2 regions of the Desemzia sp. C1 genome follow, and region 2 is predicted to be linked to the other one. Evidence: riboswitches for the same ligand, from Rfam matches in the RefSeq annotation. Region 2 holds a riboswitch; the other holds the start of a gene.
What was found. Region 2 has a riboswitch for thiamine pyrophosphate ahead of thiT (energy-coupled thiamine transporter ThiT). Riboswitches for the same ligand answer to the same signal wherever they lie in the genome.

Region 1 (16,032 bases), 850 kb from region 2:
AAAGAATCATCTAAATGAACATACTTCGTAGCGTTCTTCAACAAGTGAGTAACTGGTAAAGACATATCTCCGCCATTAGCTTTGTGGCGGTATATATGCATTTTATAAATGTTTCCTCGGAAAATTTTTCCGCTTTCGTCTACTATTGGAACACAGCGGTAGCCAGAATTTTCCAGAATGCCAATAGCTTCTTCTAATGTAACGTCTTCGTTAACAGTGGTCAGATTTTTTTTAGGGATGCAGAGTGATTTGATGAGCATTTTGCTATTCTCCTTTAACCTTTATTTAATCTTATGATACCACATTATAGAAGTTCTCAACAGCTATTTTATAGAGAAAAGTAAATTTATGTAGGATAGAAAACAACAGTAAGCTAACTAAGAAAGTAGGATGTAACAATGACTCAAAATGAAATGATGGATCGCCCGGTTATCAATAATGATGTCCGTGAATTTTTAAGAAATGCCCAGAAGCCTTTGCCAGGAGTATTAGGAGAGATTGAAAAGGATGCTCACGAAAGAAGAGTTCCCATCATCCCTCATGAGACAGTGGTATTTTTAAATTTGCTTTTAGGACAATTAAAACCTGCACAAATATTAGAAATTGGAACGGCTATCGGCTTTTCTTCAAGTCTAATGGCGCAACATGTTGCCGAAAATGGACAAGTCACCACCATTGATCGTTATGAAAAAATGTTTCAAGAAGCTAAAGAGAACTACAAAAAACAAGGGATCACAGATAAAGTAACTCTTTTAGAAGGAGACGCTGCAGATATCCTTCCTACTCTAGAAGGGCCATATGACATTATTTTTATGGATAGTGCAAAATCAAAATATTATGATTTCTTCCCTGAATGTATGAGATTGTTGAAAGTTGGAGGAATGCTGATCGTGGATGATGTTCTTCAAGGTGGAACTATTCTAGAACCTAAAGAAAATATACCGCGTAAAGTTCGTACGATCCATCGCAAATTGAATCTGTTTTTAGATGTCGTTATGAAGCATCCGTCAGTAGAATCTAGTTTATTGCCACTAGGAGATGGGCTTTTGCTGATTGTAAAACAAGATGAAACAGACTTTTCTTATTTACTAGAGGAAAAATAACAAACCAGTCAAAAATTTTAAATCTTTCATCTATCTTAATAAGCGTCATGATAACTGAGATAGATGAAAGATATATTATAATGAAAATCACTAGTGTTGCATGAAACATCGTATGTTTCACGAGCTTGCGTGTTCTATTCCAATATACAAAAAAATCCTTTATACTGAACTCGGATGACTTATCCAAGACCAATAAAAAGGACCTACGTATGGATAAGTATAACTTAAATTCTGCTTTTAATAAATGGCTTTCGGCAATTAAATTAGAACAATTACCGATTGCTATTCGTGAAAAGATTCTTACCTTTGATAAATACCAGAAGAAACTTAGTTTCTTTCGAGCTCTACAACTATTTCTTCATGCTATCAATGAAGAGAAAGAAAGCTTTAGAGATATCGATACTGCTTTTGTTTCCGAAGAACTGCAGAAAGAGATTGGGATTGACAGTATTAGTTATTCTCAGCTTTCCAGAGTTCTCTCCAAAATGGACACAGAAATTCTATTAGCTATTTTTTACCAGCTTCTTAGTCAGATTAAAAAGAACCGCCCGGTGGATAAACGAAATAGTCTCTATCTTATTGACTCTTCAACCTTTTCACTGAATCAAAATCTTTATCAATGGGCTGATTTTCGTAGAACAAAATCAGGAGTCAAACTTCACTTAAAACTCTGTTTTATGGACAATGAGCATCTTTATCCAGACGATTTTACGATAACGAATGCGATTGAACATGATACAAATCAATTAGAAGTGTTAGTCAATCAACCTGAAGCAACTTATGTATTCGATCGTGGATACCTAGATTTTGAACGAATGGATAAGATGCATTGGCAGGGCTACTTTTTTGTGACAAGAATCAAAAAAAATACGAAATTTCATGTTCTGGAAACATTCGCAGACTCTAAAAAGGATTTTATTCTCAGCGACCAAATGGTCGCATTAGGTGCTCAAAATTACCTAACTTCCCGCTTTCGGTTAGTGACTATTCAAGATCAAAAAGGGAAAATTCTTTCATTTATCACCAATCGTTTTGACTGCTCAGCTACTGAAATTGCAGAGATGTATAAAGCTCGTTGGCAAATAGAACTGTTTTTTAAACACATTAAGCAGCACATGACAATCAAAAAGTTTTTTTCAAGAAGCGAACAAGGAGTCAAGAATCAATTGATTTTAGCCATGATTGCCAGCTTATTAACCTATTTAATTCAATTAGAAACCCAAACGAATCAGTCTATTTTCCAAATCAAACGTCTTTTTCGCTATCTCATATTTCAGCCTGCAGAGAAATGGATTGAACTTTTAGTGCCTAGTTGACACACAATAAACTGTTGTCGACTGCTCATTGAATCAGCTAAATAAGCAAAATTTTTCTGGAAATAGCCATCCTTTGCGCAAGCACTTGTCTTTTTTTTATTTTTTTCCAAAAAACAACAATACAGAATATTCTGACTACTTTTATGCAACACTAGTGAATGAAAATAAGATACAGCGAATGATGTGTGAGAGATAACTATACAGTAATAGGCACTCAGTAAATAAAAATCTCTTATTTAGTATTGACGAACAAATGAAACTCTGTTATTATAAATAACGTTGCTGCTTATGCTATGTCAGCACGTTAAAATAATTGTTTTTCAAATTGTCGTTGACAAAAGATTGAAGAGCATGATATTATATTAAAGTCTTGAGAGCGAATAAACGACTGTGATGAATATTTATTCATTATTAGTAAATTTAATTCAAAATAGCTGTTGACAACTCTTTTAGATGATGATATTATATAGAAGTTGTAAAACAAGCATTGACCTTTGAAAACTAAACAAAGTAAGACGAACCAAACGTGTAAGGAGTTTCGGCAAGTGCCGAAACAACAACATTAGTGAATAATTATTCGCTAGCAATCAATTAATGAGCTTCAAGCATCATTAAGCAGTCACCTTCGGGTGACGACTTTATATGAGAGTTTGATCCTGGCTCAGGACGAACGCTGGCGGCGTGCCTAATACATGCAAGTCGAACGCTTCCTACCGGTGCTTGCGCCGGGAAAGAAGAGTGGCGGACGGGTGAGTAACACGTGGGTAACCTACCTACAAGCGGGGGATAACATTCGGAAACGGATGCTAATACCGCATAGATCTTTTTGTCTCCTGGCAGAAAGAAGAAAGACGGTTTCGGCTGTCACTTGTAGATGGACCCGCGGCGCATTAGTTAGTTGGTGAGGTAATGGCTCACCAAGACGATGATGCGTAGCCGACCTGAGAGGGTGATCGGCCACACTGGGACTGAGACACGGCCCAGACTCCTACGGGAGGCAGCAGTAGGGAATCTTCCGCAATGGACGAAAGTCTGACGGAGCAACGCCGCGTGAGTGAAGAAGGTTTTCGGATCGTAAAACTCTGTTGTTAGAGAAGAACAAGGATGAGAGTAACTGCTCGTCCCTTGACGGTATCTAACCAGAAAGCCATGGCTAACTACGTGCCAGCAGCCGCGGTAATACGTAGATGGCAAGCGTTGTCCGGATTTATTGGGCGTAAAGCGAGCGCAGGCGGTTCTTTAAGTCTGATGTGAAAGCCCCTGGCTCAACCAGGGAGGGTCATTGGAAACTGGAGAACTTGAGTGCAGAAGAGGAAAGTGGAATTCCATGTGTAGCGGTGAAATGCGTAGATATATGGAGGAACACCAGTGGCGAAGGCGACTTTCTGGTCTGTAACTGACGCTGAGGCTCGAAAGCATGGGGAGCAAACAGGATTAGATACCCTGGTAGTCCATGCCGTAAACGATGAGTGCTAAGTGTTGGAGGGTTTCCGCCCTTCAGTGCTGCAGCTAACGCATTAAGCACTCCGCCTGGGGAGTACGACCGCAAGGTTGAAACTCAAAGGAATTGACGGGGGCCCGCACAAGCGGTGGAGCATGTGGTTTAATTCGAAGCAACGCGAAGAACCTTACCAGGTCTTGACATCCTTTGACCACTCTAGAGATAGAGCTTTCCCTTCGGGGACAAAGTGACAGGTGGTGCATGGTTGTCGTCAGCTCGTGTCGTGAGATGTTGGGTTAAGTCCCGCAACGAGCGCAACCCTTATTATTAGTTGCCAGCATTCAGTTGGGCACTCTAGTGAGACTGCCGGTGATAAACCGGAGGAAGGTGGGGATGACGTCAAATCATCATGCCCCTTATGACCTGGGCTACACACGTGCTACAATGGATGGTACAACGAGTCGCAAAACCGCGAGGTTAAGCTAATCTCTTAAAGCCATTCTCAGTTCGGATTGTAGGCTGCAATTCGCCTACATGAAGCCGGAATCGCTAGTAATCGCGGATCAGAACGCCGCGGTGAATACGTTCCCGGGCCTTGTACACACCGCCCGTCACACCACGAGAGTTTGTAACACCCAAAGTCGGTGAGGTAACCTTCGGGAGCCAGCCGCCTAAGGTGGGACAGATAATTGGGGTGAAGTCGTAACAAGGTAGCCGTATCGGAAGGTGCGGCTGGATCACCTCCTTTCTAAGGATATAACGGAACTTTACACGGTTCACTTTTACTTTGTTTAGTTTTGAGAGGTCAATACTCTCAAAATAGTATATGAATTCCCGGGGCCTTAGCTCAGCTGGGAGAGCGCCTGCCTTGCACGCAGGAGGTCAGCGGTTCGATCCCGCTAGGCTCCATTGCAACTTTGTTGCAAATGAACTTTGTTCTTTGAAAACTGGATATTGTCTAATAGAAACATTTAAGTAAGAAACCGAGAAAACACCGCGTTTTAAATGAGTTTTTTAATGTTCTTATCGTAAGATAAAACAAGTAATACCAATTTAGTAATGATAGGTTAAGTTACTAAGGGCGCACGGTGGATGCCTTGGCACTAGAAGCCGATGAAGGACGGGACGAACTCCGATATGCTTTGGGGAGCTGTAAGTAAGCTTTGATCCAGAGATTTCCGAATGGGGGAACCCAACATCTTTAATAGGATGTTACTGCTGACTGAATACATAGGTCAGCAGAGGTAGACGCAGAGAACTGAAACATCTAAGTACCTGCAGGAAGAGAAAGAAAATTCGATTCCCTGAGTAGCGGCGAGCGAAACGGGAAGAGCCCAAACCAGAAAGCTTGCTTTCTGGGGTTGTAGGACTGAACACATAGAGTCATAAATGAACGTCGTAGAAGAAGCGTCCTGGAAAGGACTGCCGAAGAAGGTAAAAGCCCTGTATTCGAAACGACGTTCACTCTGATCAGTATCCTGAGTACGGCGGAACACGAGAAATTCCGTCGGAATCCGGGAGGACCATCTCCCAAGGCTAAATACTCTCTAGTGACCGATAGTGAACCAGTACCGTGAGGGAAAGGTGAAAAGAACCCCGGAAGGGGAGTGAAATAGCACCTGAAACCGTGTGCTTACAAATAGTTAGAGCCCGTTAATGGGTGATAGCGTGCCTTTTGTAGAATGAACCGGCGAGTTACGATTACATGCGAGGTTAAGTTGAATAGACGGAGCCGTAGCGAAAGCGAGTCTGAATAGGGCGAATGAGTATGTGGTCGTAGACCCGAAACCAAGTGATCTACCCATGTCCAGGTTGAAGGTGTGGTAAAACGCACTGGAGGACCGAACCCACGTACGTTGAAAAGTGCGGGGATGAGGTGTGGGTAGCGGAGAAATTCCAATCGAACTTGGAGATAGCTGGTTCTCTCCGAAATAGCTTTAGGGCTAGCCTCGGAATGTAGAATCATGGAGGTAGAGCAACTGTTTGAACTAGGGCCCCTTATCGGGGTACCGAATTCTGATAAACTCCGAATGCCATTGATTCATGTCCGGGAGTCAGACTGCGAGTGATAAGATCCGTAGTCGAAAGGGAAACAGCCCAGACCACCAGTTAAGGTCCCAAAGTTTATGTTAAGTGGAAAAGGATGTGGGGTTGCTTAGACAACTAGGATGTTGGCTTAGAAGCAGCCATCATTTAAAGAGTGCGTAATAGCTCACTAGTCGAGTGACCCTGCGCCGAAAATTTACCGGGGCTAAACATAACACCGAAACTGTGGATAGAACCATTGGTTCTATGGTAGGAGAGCGTTCTAAGGGCGTTGAAGCTAGATCGTGAGGACTAGTGGAGCGCTTAGAAGTGAGAATGCCGGTATGAGTAGCGAAAGACGGGTGAGAATCCCGTCCACCGAATGACTAAGGTTTCCTGGGGAAGGCTCGTCCTCCCAGGGTTAGTCGGGACCTAAGCTGAGGCCGAATGGCGTAGGCGATGGCCAACAGGTTGATATTCCTGTACCTGTTTGTTTTGTTTGAGCAATGGAGGGACACAGGAGGCTAAGAAATGCGTGCTGCTGGATATGCACGTCCAAGCAATGAGTCTTGAAGTGAGTGAAATGCTTGCTTCTCTAAGGATGAGTTGTGATGGGGAGGGAAATTAAGTACCGAAGTTTCTGATGTCACACTGTCAAGAAAAGCTTCTAGTGAGAAACAAACAGCCCGTACCGCAAACCGACACAGGTAGTCGAGGAGAGAATCCTAAGGTGTGCGAGAGAACTCTCGTTAAGGAACTCGGCAAAATGACCCCGTAACTTCGGGAGAAGGGGTGCTGACCATTGGTCAGCCGCAGTGAATAGGCCCAAGCGACTGTTTATCAAAAACACAGGTCTCTGCTAAATCGAAAGATGACGTATAGGGGCTGACGCCTGCCCGGTGCTGGAAGGTTAAGAGGATGGGTTAGCTTCGGCGAAGCTCAGAATTGAAGCCCCAGTAAACGGCGGCCGTAACTATAACGGTCCTAAGGTAGCGAAATTCCTTGTCGGGTAAGTTCCGACCCGCACGAAAGGCGTAACGATTTGGGCACTGTCTCAACGAGAGACTCGGTGAAATTATAGTACCTGTGAAGATGCAGGTTACCCGCGACAGGACGGAAAGACCCCATGGAGCTTTACTGCAGTTTGATATTGAGTGTCTGTACAGCTTGTACAGGATAGGTAGGAGCTATTGAAGCCAGGACGCCAGTCTTGGTGGAGGCATTGGTGGGATACTACCCTTGCTGTATGGCCACTCTAACCCTCGACCATGATCTGGTCGGGAGACAGTGTCAGACGGGCAGTTTGACTGGGGCGGTCGCCTCCTAAAATGTAACGGAGGCGCCCAAAGGTTCCCTCAGAATGGTTGGAAATCATTCGTAGAGTGTAAAGGCAGAAGGGAGCTTGACTGCGAGACCTACAAGTCGAGCAGGGACGAAAGTCGGGCTTAGTGATCCGGTGGTTCCGCATGGAAGGGCCATCGCTCAACGGATAAAAGCTACCCTGGGGATAACAGGCTTATCTCCCCCAAGAGTCCACATCGACGGGGAGGTTTGGCACCTCGATGTCGGCTCATCGCATCCTGGGGCTGTAGTCGGTCCCAAGGGTTGGGCTGTTCGCCCATTAAAGCGGTACGCGAGCTGGGTTCAGAACGTCGTGAGACAGTTCGGTCCCTATCCGTCGCGGGCGTAGGAAATTTGAGAGGAGCTGTCCTTAGTACGAGAGGACCGGGATGGACACACCGCTGGTGTACCAGTTGTTCTGCCAAGAGCATCGCTGGGTAGCTATGTGTGGAAGGGATAAACGCTGAAAGCATCTAAGCGTGAAGCCCCCCTCAAGATGAGATTTCCCATCACGTAAGTGAGTAAGACCCCTGAGAGATGATCAGGTAGATAGGTTGGAAGTGGAAGTCTAGTGATAGGCGGAGCGGACCAATACTAATCGGTCGAGGACTTAACCAAGATTTTAGGTGGATTCAACGGATCCGAACAAATGTGATAGTAGACAAATCCAGTTTTGAGAGCGCAAGGTTCTCAACATGTGTGGTGATGATGGCAAGAAGGTCACACCTGTTCCCATGCCGAACACAGAAGTTAAGCTTCTTAGCGCCGAAGGTAGTGAGGGGTTTCCCCTTGTGAGACTAGGACGTTGCCACGCATAGTTTTTATTCCGCAATAGCTCAGTTGGTAGTAGCGCGTGACTGTTAATCACGATGTCGCAGGTTCGAGTCCTGCTTGCGGAGTCTTTTTTTTTACATAAAATTACAGATCCACTTATAAAAGTGCCGCTTTAGCTCAGTCGGTAGAGCGCTTCCATGGTAAGGAAGAGGTCGCCGGTTCGAATCCGGCAAGTGGCTTTCTTAATACAAATAAGTTAAAAGTCGTACAGACGCTGGTTTACAGTGATTTGTACGGCTTTTTTTTGTGCAAAAAGACATTTAATGGTTGTTATTTATAAAAAAGGTTTTCTTTTTCCATCTGATAATGCGTATTGCTTTTGACATTCTGTTTTATGTTATATGATGTTCGTATAGATATTCTCTTATAGAGATAGAAAAGTCGGCAATATAATTTGAAAGGGGCACAAATAAAATGAAAGCATCGAAATTAATGAACACAGGTATGGATTACGCGCAAGACGCATTTGAGATGGCTAAGGATCATATGCCATCCTCTCATCATTTAGCTAAGAAGAAAATGATGATGGATGCGAAGTTAGCTAAAGGTGCTACAAAAGCAATGCCAGCTAAAGTTAAACGAATGGAACTAGCAAAAATGATTGCTTTACCTCTAGCAGGTGCTTTAGTAGCGTTATTGTTTGCACCAAAATCTGGTAAAGAATTAAGAACAGATATCAAAAGCAAATTTGTGGATGTAAAAGATACTGGTATGGAAAAAACACAAGAATTAAAAGGTAAATATAGTGCTGATGAAGAAACTTCATACGACCCTTCAGATAATTATGATGAATCTGTAGAGGCTCATGGAAATGTGCATGGAACAGTTGCAGAACCCACAGGCGATGAGACGATTCCGGCAGACAAATTAGATGAAACACTTGATGATTTAGGGTATTCATCTGAAGACGAACTATTAAATGAAGATAAATAATTTTTTAGGACACTCCAGTTTGGTCAGCTGACTTGGCTAAACTGGAGTGTCTTTTTTTAGATTTTTAAACGAGTGTGGTATCCGTACTACGCATTGCATTTCATCTTTATGTGTAGTAGAGTTATAAGTAATTAAATGTTTTGCAGGGGGACACAGTTGTGTTGAGAAGGTTAAAACCTGACCCTTTGAACCTGTTAGTTAACACTAACGTAGGGAGCACTGTTTACATATGAAATAAATATGTATTGAGCTCTCCATTATTATGGGGAGCTTTTCTTTTGTAAAACTTTTGATTGCGGGGGGACACAATTGTGTTGAGAAGGTTAAAACCTGACCCTTTGAACCTGTTAGTTAATACTGACGTAGGGAGCAATAGTGTTTTATGCACTTTTTTGACCTCTACAGCTTATTGTAGGGGTCTTTTTTATGCTTCTGTCAAAAGAGGAGGATAGAGAGGAACAATAGATTACCTAGTGTAAAAAGGTGTTTTAAGTAAAAAAGATAAATGGAGGAGTTAAAGAATGTTATCACAGATTAAACAAGCAGCACCTTTGATTCATTGTATAACCAATTATGTTGTAGCTAACTTTTCAGCTAATGGATTACTTGCAGTAGGAGCATCCCCTATCATGGCTGATGAAATAAAAGAGGTTTCTGAAGTAGTCTCTTCTTCTGATGGGTTGTTGATTAATATCGGAACCGTAAATGACTTTACGATAGAGTCTATGTTGGTTGCTGGTAAAAAAGCAAATGAATTAAATATTCCAATTGTGCTTGATCCTGTAGGTGTAGGCGCTACAGATTACAGAAAGAGAGTGGTTCGTCGTTTGTTGAAGGAAGTCAAATTCAATTTGATTCGTTGCAACGCTGGAGAATTAGCGTCTATAGCTGGAGCAGACTGGCAAGCAAAAGGAGTCGATAGTGGGGAAGGTTTTGCGAATACCGATACGATAGCTCGGGAAGTGGCTTTAAAGTATGGGTGCATGGTAGCTGTGACTGGGAGAACTGATTTTTTAACTGATGGGCATGCTGAATACCACATTTGTGGAGGGAACGAGACAGCGACACATATTACAGGGATGGGCTGCTTACTGAGCGCTATTTGTGCAGCATCGTTAGCCAGCAGTAATAGGAAAGAAGAGTTGAAGAGTCTAGCCGCTACTTTAAAGGATTACAAAAAAGCAGCTGAACTCTCTTCGGATGAAAACGGGTCGTTTATCGCTCAATTTATAGATAATGTACAAAAAATCGCGGAGGTAAAAAAATGATTTCATTAACCATTGCAGGGTCTGATTCAGGTGGAGGAGCCGGAATTCAAGCAGATATCAAAACGTTCCAAGAACTGGGTGTATTTGGAACAACAGTCATAACTGCATTAACTGATCAAAATACAAAAGGGGTTCATGGAGTTTTTAAGGTGACGCCACAGTTTGTTCAGCAACAATTGTCATCAGTGCTGGAAGATTTTTCTATCAAATCGATCAAAACGGGTATGCTCTATTCCGCTGAGATTATTGAGGCTGCAGCTGCTGTTTTAAGAGAGCAAAAGATTCCTCTAGTACTTGATCCCGTGATGATCGCAAAAGGCGGGGAAAAGCTGTTACAGAACTCAGCTGTAGAAGCATTGATTGAACAATTATTACACTTAACAACAATCTGTACTCCTAATATACCAGAAGCTGAAGTTCTTACTGGGATGTCTATTAAAGATTCAAAAGATATGGAAAGAGCAGCTCGTAGTATTCTACAAATGGGATCCGACTGGGTAGTAATAAAAGGGGGACACACAGGTGAAAAAGATGCTGTTGACCGAGTGTATGGTCACGACGCAGCTTTTACCATGACAACTCCTAGAAAAAAGACAGACCACACGCATGGGACTGGTTGTACTTTTTCAGCAGCGATTACAGCTAATATTGCCAAAGGATATACTATACCTGAAGCAATTATTGAAGCCAAAAAGTTTGTTCATTTAGCAATTAGTTATCCCCTTTTTATCGGGAGCGGAAAAGGACCCACCAATCATTTTGCTTTTAATCAACAAAAAGGAGTTTGCGAGGTGGTAGTGAATGAAGCGTGAAATGTTAGAGATATATTTTGTCATGGGGTCTAATAACTGCAAAAAGGATCCGCTTTTGGTACTCCGTGAAGCATTAGAAGCAGGCATAACTTGTTTTCAATTCCGAGAAAAGGGAGAAGGAGCATTAACAGGACAAGCGTATGAAAAGTTTGCTTCTGACTGCCAACAGCTGTGTGCTGCTTATCAAGTTCCTTTTATTATTAATGATGACGTAAACTTAGCATTGAAGTTAAATGCTGATGGGATTCATGTTGGTCAAAATGACTTAGCGATTTCTACTTTTCGTGAACAGGCTAAAGGTAAAATCATAGGAGTGTCGGTTCATAATGTTCATGATATGAGAAAAGCTATAGCTGATGGAGCGGATTACGTAGGAATTGGACCGATATACACGACTCAAACTAAAAAAGATGCCCAACCACCAACAGGAGTGACCGCTTTAAAAACTATACGAAAACAGTTCAATACGTTCCCAATCGTTGCTATAGGAGGTATAACGGAAGCAAATGCTAATAAAGTTCGTTCAGCAGGTGCAGATGGAGTAGCTTTAATATCAGCGATTTGTCATAGCACACAGATCAAAACGACAGTAGAAAACTTGCGTAGAACAGTCTAAAGCTGGGAATTGTTGTTTTCGAACAAATGGAGTAAAAATAAGAAAACTGGAAGGGTCCCTTGAGAAGTGTTAAAATAGAGTCAAATGATAAAAGGAGTGGTAGATACCATGGATTTCGAAAAAGGGGAAAATCGTTTTTACAAAAATGATGAAGCTGGAAATTTAATTGCTGAAATCACTTATGTACCTTCTGGAGAAGATAAAGTATTGGTTGACCATACTTTTGTAGACCCTAGCCTAAGAGGGCAAGGAGTAGCAGAACAATTAGTCGATCGTACTGTTCAAGAAATGAAAAATGAAGGTAAGAAGATTGTTCCAGTTTGTCCCTATGTGGTGACTTTATTTGAACGCAAGCCGGAAAAATACCAAGATATTATGGCAGACTAAATTTTATTAAACAATTAGAAAGCTGGAATTTATTCATTTTGCTGGAGTCTGAGGCCAGCAGAATGGACTAATTTCCAGCTTTTTTTGTTATTAAATATGCAAAAAATCAATATTAATGAATAATTATTAGAATAATATTAAAAATAACGAAAAAAGACGATCTTCTATTTACAAGAGATACAATATTTTATATAATTCTCTTTGTGCTCAACAAGCATTAGTCTTTAAGGCCCGTTGGTCAAGCGGTTAAGACACCGCCCTTTCACGGCGGTAACACGGGTTCGAATCCCGTACGGGTCATTTTAGTTTCAGGAATAATCACGTTCGCCGGCTTAGCTCAGTTGGTAGAGCATCGCACTCGTAACGCGGGGGTCACAGGTTCAAGTCCTGCAGCCGGCATAATACGAAAAAAACAGGTTCACAAAAGGTTTTAAAAACTTTTGTGAACCTGTTTTTTTTAGGTCGATTTACGATATGTCATAGAGATGTAGGGACAAGAAAACAGAAAAATTGATTGGAATGCACAAGTAGAGTAAGGTTAAATAAGATGATTAGTATGTATTGTAGTTGGAAAACAACAGACATAGGTCTATGCAACAAAGCAACTAAAGAGGTGATGAAATGGCATTTGATTACGATCTTGATTTTGATAAAATAAACTTCCGTAAGCAACCTGAATTATACAGAGTAGGAAGAGGAGAACAAGGCGTACTGCTGGTAGAGCCTTACAAAAGTGAGATTCTTCCTCATTGGCGATTTAAGACGCCGGAAATCGCTACAGAATCGTCTGAAAAAATTTATCAAATGTATTTAAAATATAAAGAAGATCAAGATTTCGTCGGAATGGATATGGCTAGGAAATTTCTTCAAATGGGTTACACTAGATCCAGACGCTACGCAAATTATAAGGGCGGAAGAAAATATGAGGAAAACGGCGAAATTAAGGAACGAATGATTGATGAAGAAAAAGCAAAGTCAGCTGCTATTTTTGAAAAGAAATGGAAGATCGTCAGAGAAGATGAAGATTACCTCAAATTGAAAAAAGAGCATCAAAAAAAGTATGGCTGATCAAGTAAGGTGATAAAAATACTGAGGATGTTGATAAATGACAACTATTCAAGTAATGAAACCTTCTGATATTACTCTTGTTGCTAAAATGGCGCAAGAGTTGTTCAAAGAAAATGATTTTGCTGCGTTAAAAAAAGAATTCGAGTGCCTGTCGGGAAGTAAAAAAGACACTATATTAGTTGCTAAAGAAAATAAAGGCACTGCAGGTTTTATCCATATGTCTTTAAGATATGAGTACGTTGAAGGAACCACATCTACACCTGTAGCGTATATAGAAGGTATTTATGTGAAGCCCGACTATCGTCAGCGTCATGTAGCACATAAATTGATTTCGGCAGGAGAAGGATGGGCTAAAAGTAAAGGGTGCACGCAAATAGCGTCGGATGTAGAATTGTACAATACTATTAGTCAGAAAGTTCATCAGAAAACTGGATTTAAAGAAGTGAATCGTCTTGTTTGTTATGTGAAGTCTATAGAATTGTAGCCAAAATTCAGATTAGGGCTTTTAGATCACTCTTTTAAAGGGGAGATTATTCAGGATAATGAATAATAAAACAAAAAAGCATTTTCTCTCTTGACAGAATGGTGTGTTTAATTGTATTATATTCTTGTTGCTGATTTTTGATTCTATTTTCTGCAATGATTTATTGGAGGGGTAGCGAAGTGGCTAAACGCGGCGGACTGTAAATCCGCTCCTTCGGGTTCGGCAGTTCGAATCTGCCCCCCTCCACCATTTATGGGCTATAGCCAAGCGGTAAGGCAAGGGACTTTGACTCCCTCATGCGTTGGTTCGAATCCAGCTAGCCCAGTTAAATTAAACCATGTGTGGTTTTGATGGCAAGAAGGTCACACCTGTTCCCATGCCGAACACAGTAGTTAAGCTTCTTAGCGCCAAAGGTAGTGAAGGCTTTCCCTTTGTGAGATTAGGACGAAGCCATGCTGGTTTAATTTATGAGTCATTAGCTCAGTTGGTAGAGCATCTGACTTTTAATCAGAGGGTCGCAGGTTCGAATCCTGCATGACTCATTCCTAAGACTAGAAACAGAGTTCCTGTTTCTAGTCTTTTTTTTGTTCTTTTACAGCGGTTGAATGGAAGAGTTAGAAAACGATAAAAAGAGCTCTTAACGTGTCATCAAATAACGTTATTCAAACTAAACTGTGCTATAATATGGACTGAGTGACAATTTTACACTTTTGGAGGTGTCCACATGTCAATAGATTGGTCACTACTTTTTACATGGCGCTCGTTAATCAACATCATAGATGTTTTGATCGTTGCATTTTTTATCTACCAATTGATTATTGTTGTCAGAGGAACAAGAGCTGTTCAGTTATTGAAAGGGATTGCTATTATTGTTTTGATAAAGGTTGGAAGTTATTTCTTCCAGCTGCAGACAGTAGAATGGATTGTCGATTTAGTGATTCAATGGGCTGTATTAGCCTTGATCATTATTTTCCAACCAGAAATGCGCAGGGGATTAGAACATTTAGGTAGAGGTTCTTTATTTAACCGCAAGAAAAAGAAAAAGAACCCTGGAGAAGACCTTGTATCAAGTATACTAAAGTCTGTACAATATATGAGTAAACGACGCATAGGAGCATTAATTGCGATTGAAATGGAAACGGGATTAGAAGAATATGTCAACACGGGTATTTCAATGGGTGCGGATATTTCTGGAGAATTGCTGATCAATACATTTATACCCAATACTCCATTGCATGATGGAGCAGTAATCATTCAAGATTATAAAATTGCTTCAGCCGCCAGTTATTTGCCGCTTTCTGAGAGTTCGTTGATTTCTAAAGAATTGGGGACTCGGCACAGAGCTGCAATTGGTCTGAGTGAAGTATCTGATGCTTTAACCGTTGTTGTTTCCGAAGAAACTGGGGGAGTCAGTATTACCCAAAACGGTAATTTATACCGAGATCTTTCAAGAGAAGACTTTGAGGTTTTCTTGACCAAAGCATTAGTGACGGAAGAAGAAGAACAAACGGTCAACCCTATTCAAACTTTTTTCAACGGTTTCAAAAAGGGGGCTTCTAAAAAATGATGGAAAAAATAATGAATTCTCCTTGGTTTTTACGGATTGTAGCGCTAGGTTTTGCCGCATTATTATTTACTTATGTGAATAACGAAAACAGTAAACAAATCAATGCAAATAACCGTTCAGGCGGAGCAACAGTCAACAGTACGGAAATGATCACTGATTTACCGGTTTTAGTAGATATTGACCAAGAAAAATATTTTGTTACGGGGATCCCTGATTCAGTTTCCGTTTTGTTGGAGGGATCGACAGCTATTTTGTTGAATACACTGACAACAAAAGGTTTTGATATTGTTACTCCTGATTTGAATGAGTTGGGTGAGGGAACGTACACGATCGAATTGCTGCCTTCAGGTTTGTCTGATGAGCTGAGCTACACGATCTATCCTGCTGAAGTAAAGATCACAATACAAGAACGAGTCAGCGAAAATTACGATGTATCTGTGTTATTTAATGAAGCTTCTTTAGCCAGAGGATACGAAGCCGGCGAACCTATCGTGGATTCAGAAACTGTGCTCATAGAGGGTGCAGCAGATACGTTAGGACGAATCGCTAATGTACAAGTAAATGTTTCTGCGGAGGAAAACACGAATTCTGATATTACTCAAACGTTGCCGGTCATTGTAACGGACGCAGCTGGGAATCAGTTGGACGTAGAAGTAACACCAAGCGAAGTGTCGGTTACTATTCCGGTAACATCCAACAGCAGAGATGTTCCAATGTCACTGCAACAATCTGGTACTCCCGAGTCCGGGTACACTTATGAATTAGCAATCGCTGAGGGAGAGGATACCACAGCCAATGTCGTAGCAGAAGAAGCTGTTTTGGATGCACTGGATGAAA
Region 2 (16,032 bases):
CGATTAGACAATTGGTCGAAGGACTCAACGCAGGTGTCAAAGAACAGACATTACTTGGTGCGACCGGTACAGGAAAAACCTTTACTGTATCCAACGTTATTCAAGAAGTAAACCGACCAACTTTGGTTATTGCCCATAACAAAACGTTGGCGGGTCAATTATATAGTGAGTTTAAAGAATTTTTCCCAAATAATGCAGTAGAGTATTTTGTTAGTTATTATGATTATTATCAACCTGAAGCGTATGTGCCTCAAACGGATACGTTTATTGAAAAGGAAGCCAGTGTAAACGATGAAATCGATAAGTTGCGTCACTCTGCGACAAGTTCATTGATTGAACGACGAGATGTTATTGTAGTCGCTTCAGTATCGTGTATTTATGGATTGGTCAACCCGTTAGATTATAAAGAATTTGTTTTATCTCTAAGGGTCGGAATGGAGATCAGTCGAGACGACATGTTGCGGAAACTGATCGATATGCAATTTGAGCGGAATGACATTGATTTTCAACGTGGCCGCTTTCGTGTCCGTGGAGACATTGTCGAAATTTTCTTGGCTTCTAGAGATAGTGAAGCTGTTCGAATCGAGTTTTTCGGAGACGAGATCGAGCGCATTCGAGAAGTAGATGTATTGACGGGTGAGGTTAAAGCAGATGTAGGATTTGTAGCCGTCTTCCCTGCAACTCACTTCGTGGCGAATGACGAACAAACTCGTCATGCAGTAAAAACGATTCAAGCAGAATTAGATGCCAGACTAAAAGAATTGAGAGCGGAAAATAAATTATTGGAAGCTCAGCGCTTGGAACAACGAACCAATTATGATATTGAAATGTTATTGGAAATGGGATATTGCCCAGGTATTGAGAACTATTCCAGACATATGGATGGAAGAAAACCTGGAGAAGCACCTTATACATTGTTAGATTTCTTTCCAGATGACTCTTTATTTGTCGTGGATGAGTCTCACATTACCATGTCGCAAATACGCGGGATGTACAATGGTGACCAAGCGAGAAAGCAACAACTGATCGATCATGGATTCCGGTTGCCCAGTGCATTAGACAACCGACCTTTGCGATTAGAAGAATTCGAGAAACATGTCAATCAAATCATGTATATCTCAGCTACTCCAGGACCTTACGAGTTGGAGCGGACAAACGGTGTTGTAGAACAAATCATTCGTCCGACTGGGTTGTTGGATCCTGTGATTGAGATCCATCCAATCGAAGGACAAATTGATGATCTGATTGGGGAAATAAATGAGCGCATTGAGAAAAATGAGCGAGTCTTCATCACGACATTGACAAAGAAAATGTCCGAAGATTTATCAGACTATTTAAAAGAGATCGGCTTAAAAGTAGAATACTTGCATAGTGATGTAAAAACGTTGGAAAGAACAGAAATCATTCGTAACCTGCGTTTAGGCGTATTTGACGTCCTAATTGGTATCAACTTGCTGAGAGAAGGGCTGGATGTGCCGGAAGTATCATTGGTAGCAATCCTTGATGCTGACAAAGAAGGTTTCTTAAGAAGTGAACGTTCATTGGTTCAAACGATCGGGAGAGCAGCTCGTAATGAAAATGGGAAAGTTATTTTGTATGCAGATAAGATAACAGACTCTATGCGGTATGCGATCGATGAAACAGAAAGACGTCGTTCAGTGCAAATGAAATATAATGAAGAACATGGAATCGTACCAAAAACAATCATAAAAGAAGTGCGCGATTTGATTTCGATCACCACCGCAGTTGAAGAAGAGAAAGAGATTTCTGTAGCTCAAATCTCTAAATTAAACCGAGAAGACAGAATCACTCTGATTGAAACGATGGAGTTGGAAATGAGAGCCGCAGCCAAAGAATTAGACTTTGAAAAAGCCGCCAATTTAAGAGATACGATTTTAGAAATCAGAGCAGAATACAACATTTGACAGTCCGTTGTTATTTCAAATGAAATAACAGGATTAACAACATTAGTACTTGCATTTTAGAATAAAGTTCTGTAATATTTAGATGTGCGATAAGCACGTACCTTTTACTTGGTTGTACGAGTCACCAACGACTACTCAGTAAAAGGAAAAAAACAGAAAGAGGTGTTTAGAAATGGCTATTTCTAAAGAACGCAAAAACGAAATCATTACTCAATACGCAAGACACGAAGGAGATACTGGTTCTCCAGAAGTACAAATTGCTGTATTGACTGAAGAAATCAACCACTTAAATGAGCATGCACGTACTCACAAAAAAGACCACCATTCTTACCGTGGATTGATGAAAAAAATCGGTCACCGTCGTAACTTGTTAGCATACTTACGTAACAAAGATGTTGCTCGTTACCGTGAATTAATCCAAAGCTTAGGCTTACGTCGTTAAGATCCGTTTGTCTATTTTCTAAAGCGGGGTTCTTAGGAATCTCGCTTGTTTTATTGAGAAAATGCAGCCCGTTTTAAGAGTGAATCGGCGATGAGCTTATTCATGTTTTAAAAGCAAATTGATTTTGCTTACTACACACAGAGAACATTGAAGTATCCGTTATCCTACTATGCAAATGTGAGCGTTTAAACTTTAAATACTGACATTTGTTTAGTAGATTGCTGGGATATCAATGGTTCTCGATAAAAAAGGAGAACAAATAATGACAGAAAAACAAGTTTTTACAACTGAACTTGGCGGACGCCCTTTAACAGTTGAAATAGGACAGTTAGCCAAACAAGCAAATGGGGCCGTTTTGGTTCGTTATGGAGACACAGTTGTTTTAACAGCTGCTGTAGCCAGCAAAGATGCTATGGATGTAGATTTCTTTCCATTAACAGTAAACTACGAAGAAAAAATGTATGCAGTAGGTAAAATCCCAGGAGGATTCATCAAACGTGAAGGCCGTCCTAGTGAAAATGCTACATTGACTGCTCGTTTGATTGACCGCCCAATTCGTCCTATGTTTGCAGATGGATTCCGTAATGAGGTACAAATCACTAATACAGTTATGTCAGTGGAACAAGACTGCTCTCCAGAAATGGCAGCTATGCTTGGATCATCTTTGGCTTTAGTGGTTTCTGACATTCCATTTAACGGACCTATTGCAGGAGTAAACGTTGGACGTGTAAACGGAGAGTTGATCATCAACCCAACGGTTCAACAAGACGAAGAGTCGGATATCCAATTAACGGTAGCTGGAACAAAAACAGCGATTAACATGGTTGAAAGTGGTGCTGCAGAAGTATCTGAAGAAGGTATGTTGGAAGCATTGATGTTCGGTCATGAAGAAATCAAAAAATTAGTGGCTTTCCAAGAAGAAATCCAAGCAGCTGTTGGAAAAGAAAAAATGGAAGTCCTATTATTAGAAGTAGATGCAGATGTACAAGAAGAAGTACAAGCAGCTTACAAAGAAAAAATGGTAAATGCGATTCAAATCTTTGATAAACAAGAACGCGCTGAACAAACTGAAGCAGTGAAAAAAGAAGCTATTGCTTTCTTTGAAGCTAAATACGCTGATCATGATGAAGCAGCTCGTATCAACAAAGAAGTGAAAAAAATCGTTGAAGATCTTGAAAAAGATGAAGTACGCCGTTTGATCACAGAAGAAAAAATCCGTCCGGATGGTCGTAAAATTGATGAGATTCGTCCATTAGCTTCAGAAACAGGTGTTTTACCAAGAGCTCATGGTTCTGGTTTGTTTACACGTGGACAAACACAAGCATTGTCTATTGCGACTCTAGCGCCTCTTGGAGAACATCAAATTATTGATGGCTTAGGTATTGAAGAAAGCAAACGATTTATCCACCATTACAATTTCCCGCAATTCTCAGTTGGTAGCACAGGCCGCGGCCGCGCACCAGGCAGACGTGAAATTGGACATGGGGCTTTAGGCGAACGCGCTATGGCTCAAGTTATCCCTAATGAAAAAGATTTCCCTTACATGATTCGTGTGGTTTCAGAAGTTTTAGAATCAAATGGTTCTTCTTCTCAAGCAAGTATCTGTGCAGGAATCTTAGCGTTGATGGATGCTGGTGTACCTATTAAAGCTCCAGTTGCTGGTATTGCAATGGGATTGGTCAGCGACGGAAGCAACCATACTGTCTTAACGGATATCCAAGGGTTGGAAGATCACCTAGGCGATATGGACTTTAAAGTTGCTGGAACAGCCGAAGGAATCACAGCATTACAAATGGATATCAAAATCCAAGGAATTACTCAAGAAATTTTAACGGAAGCATTGACTCAAGCTAAAAAGGCTCGTTTAGAAATCTTAGATGAATTAGTATCTACTATCTCTGAACCGCGCAAAGAATTGAGCAAATACGCTCCGAAAATTGAAATGATGCAAATCAAACCAGAAAAAATCAAAGTCGTTATTGGACGCGGTGGAGACCAAATCAATGCTATTATCGAAGAAACTGGCGTTAAGATCGACATTGATCAAGACGGTAAAGTCAGCATTGCTTCAGATAATGCAGAAATGATCCAACGTGCAAAAGAAATCATCGAAGAATTGACGAAAGAAATCGAAGTTGGTCAAGTTTACGATGGTACTGTAAAACGCGTTGAAAAATTTGGTGCTTTTGTTGAAATCGCTAAAGGAAAAGACGGTTTGGTGCACATCTCTCAATTAGATACTAAACGTGTGGCTAAAGTAGAAGATGTCGTAAACGTTGGCGACTCTCTGAAAGTCAAAGTCATTGAAATCGATCGTCAAGGTCGTATCAATCTTTCTCACAAAGTATTAATGGAAGAAGAACAACAAGAATCTAGCGAAACAGAAACAACAACTAACTAAAACAATGAAGCCTTACTGGATTAGATTCAGTAAGGCTTTTTTACGTTATAAAACCATTGAAACGTAAGCAGTAAAGCAACTGGACCGATGTTTACCAATGACGAAAGTTTTTGTTTGGTGTCAAGCGAAAGTTAAAATGTCCTAAAACCAAGGCTCACATTAATGCAAGCTTTTACTTCGCAAAAGCTTGCATTAATGTGACCGAATTTGTTAAAATTAGTCTTAAGCTGTTTGTTCAGCTTCGTACTCTTCGAGTGTTTTTCCGACACTGCGAAGATATCTTTTGAAAGATTCTAGTTTCCACGGGTGAGATTGTGGGGGAATATACTGGCGTCTTTCTTTTTTTTGCTCTGGAATCGGATCAAACTCTTGTGAGTAGTAGTCATGTTCTTTCAGTCTCCTTGTTGTGTATATTTTTTCAGCTATATTTACATAGATATCTCCGTTAAACGCTTCGATAACCAACACCTTTGATCTTCGCGTGAAGTAGTGCTCTTCACTGCCTTCCGTAGGCAGGTAGTAGTTGTTTTGATACCGAATATGATGCCCACTATCCACTTTTCTATTCGCTACTCGTGCTAATAATAAATTGATTTCTGATTTAGTTGGTGCGTTTTCATAGATGGATTCCTTCGTTTTATTGCCAAACTTCTTATTGAAAGTCCTAATCCATTTCGTTAAAAAGTGATTGGCTTCCTCCATAGATTGTATTCCAGCTAAGTCTAAATCTACAGGAAGTCGTGATTGAACAGTCCCGTTTAAGCGCTCTACGCGGCCTTTAGCTTGTGGAATAGAGGAGGTTTTAATCTCAATACCGAGTTGATGACAGGCAAAACCAAACTGGGTAAAGGTATCTTCTTCGACCGCTTTCATGGCTTTTGATGTGTATTCGAAAACCGTTCGTTTATCTGTTAAAAAAGCTAAAGGGATGCCTTGTTTCGTTAGGATCTGATTGAGCACATGATAATAGCCATTGAGTGTTTCTTGCATATCGAAATAAGCCCCGACGATATTACCAGAAGCGTCATCAATAGCTAAATGGAGATGTGTCACCTCTTTACCAAACCAGTTATAGGAGCTGGCATCCATTTGAATAAGCTCCCCCTGATATTTCTTTCTAGGACGGCTAGGGTGACTTTTTTCGGGTAACTCCATTTGATCTTCGGCTCTTGGAACCAGTGGGTTATAAGACCCTTTTTTACCTTTCATTGATTTAGCTTTGATTCGAGCATTTATTTTCTTACGTGTTTTTCTTTGAGCCTTAGGTGATAGAATATCAGCATGATATAAAATATGACGAATGGTCGTATCGGTGTAACAGATAGCATGATCCTCCTTCAAAATTTCAGTAAAATGCTTCACGTTAGGCTTTATCTTAAAACTTTGATAGAGCTCGATCACTTGTCTTTTTATTTCCTCTGGCACGGCGTGCCTAGCTGCTTTTCCTCTGTTGCCGTGTGAAAAAACAGCTTTTCCTCCTTCTTGATAGTCTTGAATCAATCTGTTGACTTGCCTCATCGAGAGCCCAAGTTCAACACAAGCTCTCTTTTTTTCCTTTCTTTTTTCTGCCACAGCTTTTATTACTTTATATTTCTTATCTTCATTCATCGTTAGTATTATCCTTTTCATGATTTTATTTTATCATTTTGGGACATTTTATGCTTCGACCTACTTAGGACATTATCACGTTCGAACGATATTACCAATGACGAAAGTTTTTGTTTGGTATGATTTCACAGTGAATTATGATAAAATGAATAATGGTACTATTCGTAAGTTTAAATAAAAGATAAAAGTTTAGAAGTAGGAGTGAGATTATGAATGGATATTCAGTAGCAGTAGTTGGCGCAACAGGAGCAGTAGGGACAAAAATCATTAAGATGCTGGAAAATGCAGCTTTTCCAATCAAAGAAGTAAGATTACTCTCTTCTAAGCGTTCTGCTGGTAAAAAATTGGTATTTAAAGATACCGAAATTGAAGTTCAAGAAACAACTGAAGATTCATTCAGTGGAATAGATATTGCTTTATTTAGTGCAGGAGGAGACATCTCTAAAAAATTCGCTCCAGAAGCCGTCAAACATGGGGCAATTGTCATTGACAATACAAGTGCTTACCGCATGGACCCAGAAGTTCCTTTGGTTGTACCTGAAGTCAATCCTGAGGCATTGGAAAAACATTCTGGTATAATTGCCAATCCTAATTGCTCAACGATCCAAATGGTTGCAGCATTGCATCCAATACGAAAAGCATTTGGACTGGACAGAGTAATCGTTTCAACATACCAAGCAGTCAGTGGAGCAGGAAACTCGGCATTGAAAGAAATGTATGATCAAGCTCAGCAGATGATGGATGATAAACCTTACGAGGCTAACATTTTACCAGCTGGCGGAGATAAAAAACATTTTCCTATTGCTTTCAATGCTTTGCCCCAAATCGATGTATTTGACAAAAAAGGGTATACAAAAGAAGAATGGAAAATGACCAACGAGACTAAAAAAATCATGGGCGATGATGCGATAAAGTTATCTGCTACATGCGTGCGTGTCCCAGTTGCTTATGGACATTCAGAATCTGTGTACATCGAAGTCAAAGACACGACTGCTTCAGTGGAGAAGATTCGAGATATTTTAAGAGAAGCACCAGGGGTAACTTTAGAAGACGATCCAAGTGAGCAAATTTATCCTACTGCATTAACTGCTGAAAACAAAAAAGATGTTTTTGTCGGTCGGATTCGTAAAGACTTGGATGATGAAGCAGGCTACCATATGTGGATCGTTTCAGACAATCTATTAAAAGGTGCAGCTTGGAATACTGTTCAAATTGCAGAAAAAATGCACGAATTGAATTTGATTCAGCCATCATCTATCAAATAGACTAAAGCTAGAGGAGGACGTAATTTGAATATCCAACAAGCAAGTATCATTACAGCAATGGTTACGCCGTTTGATCATGAGAACAATATCGATTTCAAAAAATTAGAAAAATTGATTGATCATTTGATTGCAACGGGTACTCAAGGAATTGTAGTTGGTGGAACAACTGGTGAGTCTCCTACACTTTCTCACGATGAAAAATTGACATTGTACCAACATACAGTAGAATTTGCAGCAGGACGTGTCCCAATCATAGCAGGAACAGGTTCAAATAATACTGCTGAAACGATTTCTTTTACACAAGAGGTAGCGCAAATTAAAGGAATTGATGCAGCATTGGTGGTAACTCCTTACTATAATAAACCGAATCAAGCTGGGTTATACGCTCACTTTGAAGCGGTAGCAAAAAGTACGGATCTGCCGATCATTATTTACAATGTTCCAGGAAGAACCAGTGTCTCCATAGAACCAGCTACAACGATTCGTTTGTCCGCTATTGAAACTATTATTGGTGTCAAAGAATGTGTTGGAATAGAAGCCATGAGTGAAATCATTTCTCATACGGATGCTGACTTTTTAGTTTATACTGGTGAAGATGCATTATCCTTACCAGCTAAGGCGATTGGTGCAAATGGTGTGATCTCTGTAGCGAGCCAAGTTTTCGGCGAAGAGATGAAAGAAATGTACGATGCATTTGAAGCGGGTAAATTAACAGAGGCAGCAAAACTGTCCCGTGAGTTGATTCCGAAAATGGATGCGTTGTTTTCAGTTCCTTCTCCTGCACCAACAAAATTTTTATTAAATCATCAAGGAATTGATGTTGGCGGAGTAAGATTGCCTCTAGTAGAGTGCACAACTGAAGAAGAAAAAGTAATTTTATCAACTTGTATTAAATAAACTATTGGAAAAATGATTGAAGAGGTGAAGTAATGAGCAAAATTAAAGTGATTCCACTTGGTGGCGTACGTGAAAATGGAAAGAATATGTACGTAGTGGAAGTAGATGAAGAAATTTTTGTATTGGATTGCGGTTTGATGTATCCAGAAACGGAATTATTCGGGATTGATGTAGTGATTCCAAATTTTGATTATTTGGAGGAAAATAAAGATAGAGTAACTGGGGTATTCTTGACTCATGGTCATGAGGATGCTATTGGAGCTTTACCTTATTTCTTGCAAAAGTTTAATGTTCCCGTTTTCGGTACAGAGCTGACTATCGAATTAGCAAAAATGAGTGTAGAAGAAAAAGGTCAATCGATCAAATTTGACGATTACCACGTTATTGATGAACAAACCGAAATTGAATTTAACAATGCTGTAATCAGCTTCTTTAGAACAACTCATTCGATTCCTGATTCAGTAGGGATCGTTGTAAAAACTGAAGAAGGAAGTATTGTGTATACAGGAAACTTCAAATTCGATCAAAGTGCACAACCAATGTACAAAACCGATTTAAACCGTATTAGTGATATCGGAAGAGAAAAAGTGTTGGCTTTATTAAGCGACTCAAGTGAAGCAGAAAGTCCAGTTGAAAACGTGAGCGACTTGAAAGTGGCGGAAGAGGTACTAGATACCTTCCAAAATACTTCAAGCAGAATCATCGTCGCTGCTGTTGCCAGCAATATTTTGAGAATTCAACAAGTTTTTGATGCGGCTCACCGTTCAAAACGTAAAATCTTTATCACAGGGAAAAACTTGGAAGAGATTGTAGACAAAGCATTGAAAATGAATAAATTGCAATTGCCAAGTGACGATTTGATCGTTCCAGTCAAAGACATAGACAAATACGAAGATCATGAAATCGTTGTGCTTGAAACTGGTAGTACTGGGGAACCTATCAAGACGCTGCAACGTATGGCTAAAGGCAAGCATCCGCAAGTGAATATCCAAGAAGGCGATTTGGTGTATATCGTTACCAGTCCTTCTCACGAAATGGAAGTAACGGTTGCGACTACAGAGAATATGGTTTACCGTGCTGGAGGGGCTGTAAAACAAATTACAGACAACTTAAAAGCTTCTGGTCACGCGACACCAAATGATTTAAAATTGATGATCAACTTGATCCATCCTGAGTATTTTATTCCGGTAACTGGTGAATACAGAATGTTGGCTGCTCATGCTGATCTAGCCCATGAAGTAGGAATGTCTTACAAGAATATCATTATTCCTGGAAAAGGTGACATCATCGAATACTCTCACAACCGTTTCACGATGTCTGGACAAGTAGAGTCCGGTAATACAATGGTAGATGGGATCGGAATCGGTGATATCGGAAACATCGTATTGCGCGATCGTAAATTATTGTCTCAAGACGGTATTCTGATTGCTGTTGTAACGATCAACCGTAGAACGAAAGAAATTACTTCTGGTCCAGAAGTAATGACGCGCGGATTTGTATACGTGAAAGAAAATACTCCATTGATCGAACAAAGCAGTGAATTAGTGAGAAAAGTTGTTGAGGAAAATCTGCAGCAAAATGAATTTGAATGGGGTGCTTTGAAGCAAGATATCAGAGACTCTTTAAGTAAATTCTTGTTCGATAAAACGCGCAGAAGACCTGTGATTCTTCCAATTATTATGGAAGCCAGCTCTAACAAAAATAAGAAACAAAAATAAATGCAATTAAGGCTAGGACATCACATGTCCTAGCCTTATTTAAAATAATAACGAATAAAGCAGGTGTATCTATGGAAAAACAACAAGAAGAAATCATCACGTTAACAGAACAATTTGTAGCAGACTTATTTCAAAATGATGCATCGGGACATGATTGGTGGCATATCCACCGAGTAAGGAACTTAGCTAAACAGATGGCAGAAGAAGAACCCGGACCGGTAAATACTTTTGTTTGCGAGATGGCAGCTTTGCTGCATGATGTTCCAGATGATAAACTAGTTAAAAATGCTGCAGAAGGTGAAAAACGGTTGATGGATTGGCTGAACCAATTTTCTTTGCCTAAAGAGATCCAAGAGCAGATTCTTTTTATAGTGTTGAATCTATCTTATAAAGGTGGGACCAATAAAGTGCAGCTCGACTCTATTGAAGGAATGCTGGTGCAGGATGCGGATCGTTTAGACGCTATTGGTGCAATTGGGATCGCACGGACTATGGCTTTTTCGGGTTCACGAGGACGTCTGATTCATGATCCGTCTAAAAAACCGAGAGAATCTATGAGTTACGAAGAATACCGTTCAGGAGACGATACAGCCATCATGCATTTTTATGAAAAACTGTTGAAGTTGAAAGATACGATGAATACACAAACCGGAAAACTCTTTGCACAAAGAAGACATGAATATATGGAGACTTTTCTAGAAGAATTTTACTTAGAGTGGGATGGATTGAGGTAAGAGGAAAAAAACGAATAGAAGGCTTATCAAGAGACTTTCGAACTTGTCATCTGTTATTCTTGAATCAATAACTTAAAGGGAACAGGGTGTGTGCGGATGGAAACTATACAGTTGAGAGAAGCTATGATCGAAGATATACCTAAGTTGGAAAATTATGCGATCGAGTCAAATACTTACATGATCAAACCAATGGATGCTCTAACAGAAAGTTTGCACGAAACTGGAAAACATCCTATATTGATTTTAAAAGGAAACGATTTAGTCGGATTCTTTATTCTACAATTTGGCATAGGCGTTTCTCGCTATACGGATAATCCTAACGCCGTTTTATTTAAAGCGCACTCTATCGATTTGAGGTATCAAAGTCAAGGGTATGCAAAAAATCGTTAGAGTTGTTACCGGATTATGTGCGGGAGTATTATCCAGATGTGGATGAAATCGTTTTATCCGTAGCTGTAGACAACATCAGCAGCCAAATGTTATACGTGCGTTCTGGTTTTCTAAACAGCTTGAAAAGAATAAATATAAACGATAAAGTTGAATACGTACTAGCTAAAAAAGTGAAATCGCATTAAGAATCCCTATCCAGAATCGGTCTGATATTGACAATTCAAAGACTTTTCGTTACACTGAACAAGGAATAAAAATTGAATGAACATCCATCACAAAGGGGAGCTGAAAAGCTGAGATTGAATCGATTCGATTCTGACCCTTCGAACCTGTTCGTTAGTACGAGCGTAGGAATTGTGACGGAGAGCGAAAGTATTTATATATATACTTAAGTAATCTCCTCCTTTGTTGTTTGGCATTGTTCAAATTATAAGGGAGGAGTTTTTTTATGCGCAACAAAAATTTTAGTGTGTGGATGGAAGGAACGATTATAGCCGCTTTGGCGATCGTATTGTCTTTGATTCCAACAAATATAGGGCCGTCGTTTACCGTGTCGTTAGGAATGATACCAGTGACGCTTTATGCTTTTAGAAGAGGATTTGTACCAGCTGTTTATGCCGGTTTTTTATGGGGGATCTTGCATTTTGTAATAGGAAATGCTTATATCTTAAGTCCGCTGCAAGGATTTATTGAATATTTTATTGCATTTGCATTTGCTGGATTTGGAGGGTTATTTGCCAAAAAAGTCCAATCACTTAGTGAAGAAAATCGAGTACATCAATTAAACTTATTTATTGTGTTGGGGACGTTTACTGGGACCATGGCTCGATTTTTCTGGCATTTTGTAGCCGGGTATTACTTCTGGGGAAGTTATGCGCCAGAAGGAATGGGTGCTTTTGTCTATTCTTTTATCACACAAATCTTAAGCGGTGTTATTACTGCTGTCGTTGCAAGTATGATTTTGATAGTGATTCAAAAAACAACGCCAAGACTATTTATCACAAAGACAGTTGCATAAAACAGAAAGAAAACAGGTGCAAAGCCTGTTTTCTTTTATTTTTGAGAGCGATTGACTTTTATAAAAGAATACTTCATGATGGATAAAAAGCGTTATCAAAAGACTGTGAAATGCAAGAGGAGGCTGATAAATGGAACATATAAAGACTAAAAAGAAGAAGAAAAGTCCCTTGCTTAAAAATATCCTGTTTCTTTCATTGAGTATGGGAGTCGGATTACTATTAGGTGTATTTGGTGCTGTATTTTTACCTGAGACAGTTTTGGAATGGAATGTTTTGCATTTAGTTCTAGGGATCATTTTTTTCTGTTTGAGTTATTTTTTACATATTTTAATTCATGAGTTAGGACATTTGATTTTTGGACTATTAACAGGTTATTCGTTTGTTTCTTTTCGAGTAGGAAGTTTTACGATCATCAAGGAAGATGGGAAGTTCAAGCGTAAAAAATTTCATCTGCCGGGAACAGGTGGTCAGTGCTTGATGTCTCCGCCTGAGTATTCAGAAAAATCGTTTCCGTACATTATCTATAACTTAGGAGGCGTACTGCTGAATCTGGTCACATCGATCATAGCTTTAGGGATTATTGCGAGGATAGAACAGTTATCTGCTTTTGCTCTAGTTGGATGGCAATTATTTTTGGTTGCTGGTCTTTTTACAGCCGTGACGAATGGGATTCCGCTAAAAATAGGAGGTCTTCCAAATGACGGGCACAACATTTATTCTATAATGAAAAAGGAAGAAAATAAAAAAGCTTTTTTTACGCAATTGAAAATGAATGCCTTAATGACGCAAGGCATTCGTATCAAAGACATTCCTTTTGAAGAATTGTCTGTCAACGAGTTGAATGCCGGAACTAGTACATTGGAAGTGGCTATTCATATTTTGCAATACAATTGGTACCTAGATCGTTTAGACTTAAAAAAGGCTCAACAGAAATTAACGGAATTGTTGTCTTATATGGATAATTACCCTTTATTTTACAAGCAAGAATTAGCTTGCGAGCAATTGTTTTTGGCTTTGGTATCTCACGAAGATTCAGCAGTCATAGAAGAGCTGTATGATGACGAGCTGAAAACATATATCAAGAAGATGGGTTTTTTGCCGAATAAGAAACGGTTGCTGATGACTCTTGAAGCACACCATTATCAAAACAAAGAAGTCATGCAGCAATACTTTAAGCAACTATTGAAAACGGCTGAAACTTATCCTATAAGAGGAGAGGCAGAGATGGAGATCATGTTAGGGAACTGGGTGAAAGACTCAAAGACCGATGATGAAAACCAGGCGGGGCATTGAAATAAGGAAAAATACTGATCAAGTGAGAATAAGTGTAGTATGATAGAGATATAAAACGATTCAGTTCGTTCATTTTACCTATAAGCAGGTAACTATTCGAAAAGAGGTGAGTTTATTGAGGTATGTTTTTTACTTTGTTTCATTGTTTTTTGCTATCAATAGTATTTTTGCAGCCATAACAGTGTTTCGTGAAAAACGGGATATTGCTGCAACATGGGCCTGGTTATTGGTCTTAAACTTTTTACCTGGGATAGGTTTTATCATCTATTTCTTTATTGGAAAAAAAATCTCCAAAGAAAAAATCTTTGATATTCAAGCGCAAGAGAGCATCGGTATGCCTGAACTGGTAGAAGCTCAAAAACAGATGCTGCTGGAAGAAGAGAGATTGCTGTCAAAAAAACAAGACACAGAGGATTCTAAAGAAATTACGAATTTATTCTTGGAAAGCAGCGAGTCTATTTTGACAAAAGGAAATCAAGTAGAGTTTTTCGTAGACGGAAAAGAAAAATTCAAGTCTCTTATTCGAGACATCTACCAAGCAGAAAATCATGTACATATGATTTATTATATTTTCCATAATGATTATATCGGCAACATGGTGTTAAAAGCTTTGGAAGACAGAGCTGCTGCCGGAGTAGAAGTTTTAGTCATTTACGATGCATTAGGTTCCAGGGCCTTGAAACTCGCTTCTTTTAAACGTTTGATTGAGTTAGGTGGACGAGTGGAAACCTTTTTGGTTCTAGATTAGGTTTAATCAACTTCAGGATCAACTTACGTAATCACCGCAAAATTGTCGTAATTGACGGAAAGATCGGTTATATCGGCGGATTTAATGTAGGGGATGAGTATCTGGTGATGGATAAGAAATTTGGTTATTGGAGAGATACTCATTTGAAAATTGAAGGGAATGGGGTCTTGGCCTTGCAAAGCCGATTCATTATGGATTGGAATGCAGCCGTTCCGACAACTCCGTTAGAATATGAAGAAAAATATTTTCCTTATATTCCGCGTAAAGGCGAAACCAATCTTCAAATCGTTTCCAGCGGACCGGATACAGAAATACAGCAAATCAAAAAAGGGTACATCAAAATGATCAGTACAGCTGATGAGTCTGTCTACATCCAAACCCCTTATTTTGTTCCTGATGAAGCGTTGATAGAGACACTGCAGATAGCCGTTATGTCAGGAATCGACGTCAAGATTATGATTCCTAATAAACCTGACCATCCCTTTATTTATCAAGCTACGTTATCCTATGCTGCTCAAATGGTAGATGTAGGCGCGGAAGTTTACATTTACGAAAATGGATTCTTACACAGTAAAACCATCGTCATTGATGGAGAAATCTGTTCAGTAGGAACAGCTAATTTTGATATTAGAAGTTTCAAATTGAATTTTGAAGTCAATGCTTTTATGTATGATCCTTCAGTAGCTAAACAGCAGGAAAGTTATTTCTTTAAAGATATGGAGAAAAGCCGTTTGTTGACGAAAGAAGAAATTGAGAATCAGTCAAAGTGGGTCAAATTCAAACAAAGTTTTTCTCGTTTACTTTCACCGATCTTATAACAGAATAGATATCAAAAGGAGCGCAAATCAAATTTGCGTTCCTTTTTTTTCACCTAAATGGGAACGTGTTTTAGTTGTAAGTGTCATTTATCCAGCCGCTCTTATGAAATGGTACCATGAAAATTCTGTGAAAGCATGTTTTTTGCTATTCCGTGCCCGTTATGCAACAATAAATAAGAGTGTGTGTGAAAAAAACATCTAACGAGGTGGAAGAGAATGATTGAATTTAAAAATGTATCCAAAACATATAAGGATGGAACGAAGGCTGTAGAAAATATCAATTTGACGTTCAATGATGGAGAATTCATCGTATTCATCGGAACCAGCGGGAGCGGAAAAACGACGTCTATGCGTATGATCAACCGAATGAACGAACCAACTAAAGGGCAGATCCTGATTGATGGAGAAGATATCATGAAGAAAGACCCGGTGGAATTGAGAAGAGGAATTGGCTATGTCATCCAGCAGATTGGATTGATGCCTCATATGACAGTGTATGACAATATCACATTGGTGCCCAAGTTGTTAAAATGGCCGGAAGAGAAGAAAAGAGCTAAAGCAGAAGAATTAATCAAACGTGTCGATTTGCCAGTTGAATTCTTAGATCGCTACCCAAGTGAACTTTCAGGTGGACAGCAACAAAGGATCGGTGTTATTCGAGCTTTGGCTGCGGATCAAGACATCATATTAATGGATGAGCCATTTGGAGCATTGGACCCTATTACAAGAGATGCTTTGCAAGAATTAGTAAAACATCTGCAATCTGAGATGGGT

Region 1: another riboswitch for thiamine pyrophosphate. It lies ahead of thiM (hydroxyethylthiazole kinase); the one in region 2 lies ahead of thiT (energy-coupled thiamine transporter ThiT).

Annotation. Positions count from the first base shown of each region.
Region 1 covers NZ_JAJIZP010000003.1:1,500,635-1,516,666, forward strand. Annotated here, with positions in the region: gene cbpA (cyclic di-AMP binding protein CbpA) at 1-260, opposite strand, end outside; gene LMF32_RS07665 (O-methyltransferase) at 399-1,103, shown strand; gene LMF32_RS07670 (IS4 family transposase) at 1,313-2,419, shown strand; rRNA gene LMF32_RS07675 (16S ribosomal RNA) at 3,058-4,608, shown strand; tRNA gene LMF32_RS07680 (tRNA-Ala) at 4,697-4,769, shown strand; rRNA gene LMF32_RS07685 (23S ribosomal RNA) at 4,926-7,844, shown strand; rRNA gene rrf (5S ribosomal RNA) at 7,925-8,040, shown strand; tRNA gene LMF32_RS07695 (tRNA-Asn) at 8,052-8,125, shown strand; tRNA gene LMF32_RS07700 (tRNA-Thr) at 8,167-8,239, shown strand; gene LMF32_RS07705 (YtxH domain-containing protein) at 8,475-8,993, shown strand; TPP riboswitch at 9,128-9,226, shown strand; TPP riboswitch at 9,281-9,379, shown strand; gene thiM (hydroxyethylthiazole kinase) at 9,515-10,261, shown strand; gene thiD (bifunctional hydroxymethylpyrimidine kinase/phosphomethylpyrimidine kinase) at 10,258-11,073, shown strand; gene thiE (thiamine phosphate synthase) at 11,063-11,689, shown strand; gene LMF32_RS07725 (GNAT family N-acetyltransferase) at 11,798-12,076, shown strand; tRNA gene LMF32_RS07730 (tRNA-Glu) at 12,305-12,376, shown strand; tRNA gene LMF32_RS07735 (tRNA-Thr) at 12,403-12,475, shown strand; gene LMF32_RS07740 (DUF4385 domain-containing protein) at 12,698-13,144, shown strand; gene aac(6') (aminoglycoside 6'-N-acetyltransferase) at 13,182-13,628, shown strand; tRNA gene LMF32_RS07750 (tRNA-Tyr) at 13,794-13,877, shown strand; tRNA gene LMF32_RS07755 (tRNA-Gln) at 13,882-13,953, shown strand; rRNA gene rrf (5S ribosomal RNA) at 13,969-14,084, shown strand; tRNA gene LMF32_RS07765 (tRNA-Lys) at 14,098-14,170, shown strand; gene cdaA (diadenylate cyclase CdaA) at 14,353-15,195, shown strand; gene LMF32_RS07775 (CdaR family protein) at 15,192-16,032, shown strand, end outside.
Region 2 covers NZ_JAJIZP010000003.1:2,345,826-2,361,857, reverse strand. Annotated here, with positions in the region: gene uvrB (excinuclease ABC subunit UvrB) at 1-1,925, shown strand, start outside; gene rpsO (30S ribosomal protein S15) at 2,098-2,367, shown strand; gene pnp (polyribonucleotide nucleotidyltransferase) at 2,630-4,768, shown strand; gene LMF32_RS11820 (ISNCY family transposase) at 4,991-6,376, opposite strand; gene LMF32_RS11815 (aspartate-semialdehyde dehydrogenase) at 6,586-7,641, shown strand; gene dapA (4-hydroxy-tetrahydrodipicolinate synthase) at 7,666-8,538, shown strand; gene LMF32_RS11805 (ribonuclease J) at 8,571-10,256, shown strand; gene LMF32_RS11800 (HD domain-containing protein) at 10,328-10,990, shown strand; gene LMF32_RS11795 (hypothetical protein) at 11,087-11,380, shown strand; gene LMF32_RS11790 (hypothetical protein) at 11,419-11,565, shown strand; TPP riboswitch at 11,649-11,751, shown strand; gene thiT (energy-coupled thiamine transporter ThiT) at 11,829-12,398, shown strand; gene LMF32_RS11780 (site-2 protease family protein) at 12,529-13,692, shown strand; partial or broken gene cls (cardiolipin synthase) at 13,808-15,258, shown strand; gene LMF32_RS11770 (betaine/proline/choline family ABC transporter ATP-binding protein) at 15,475-16,032, shown strand, end outside.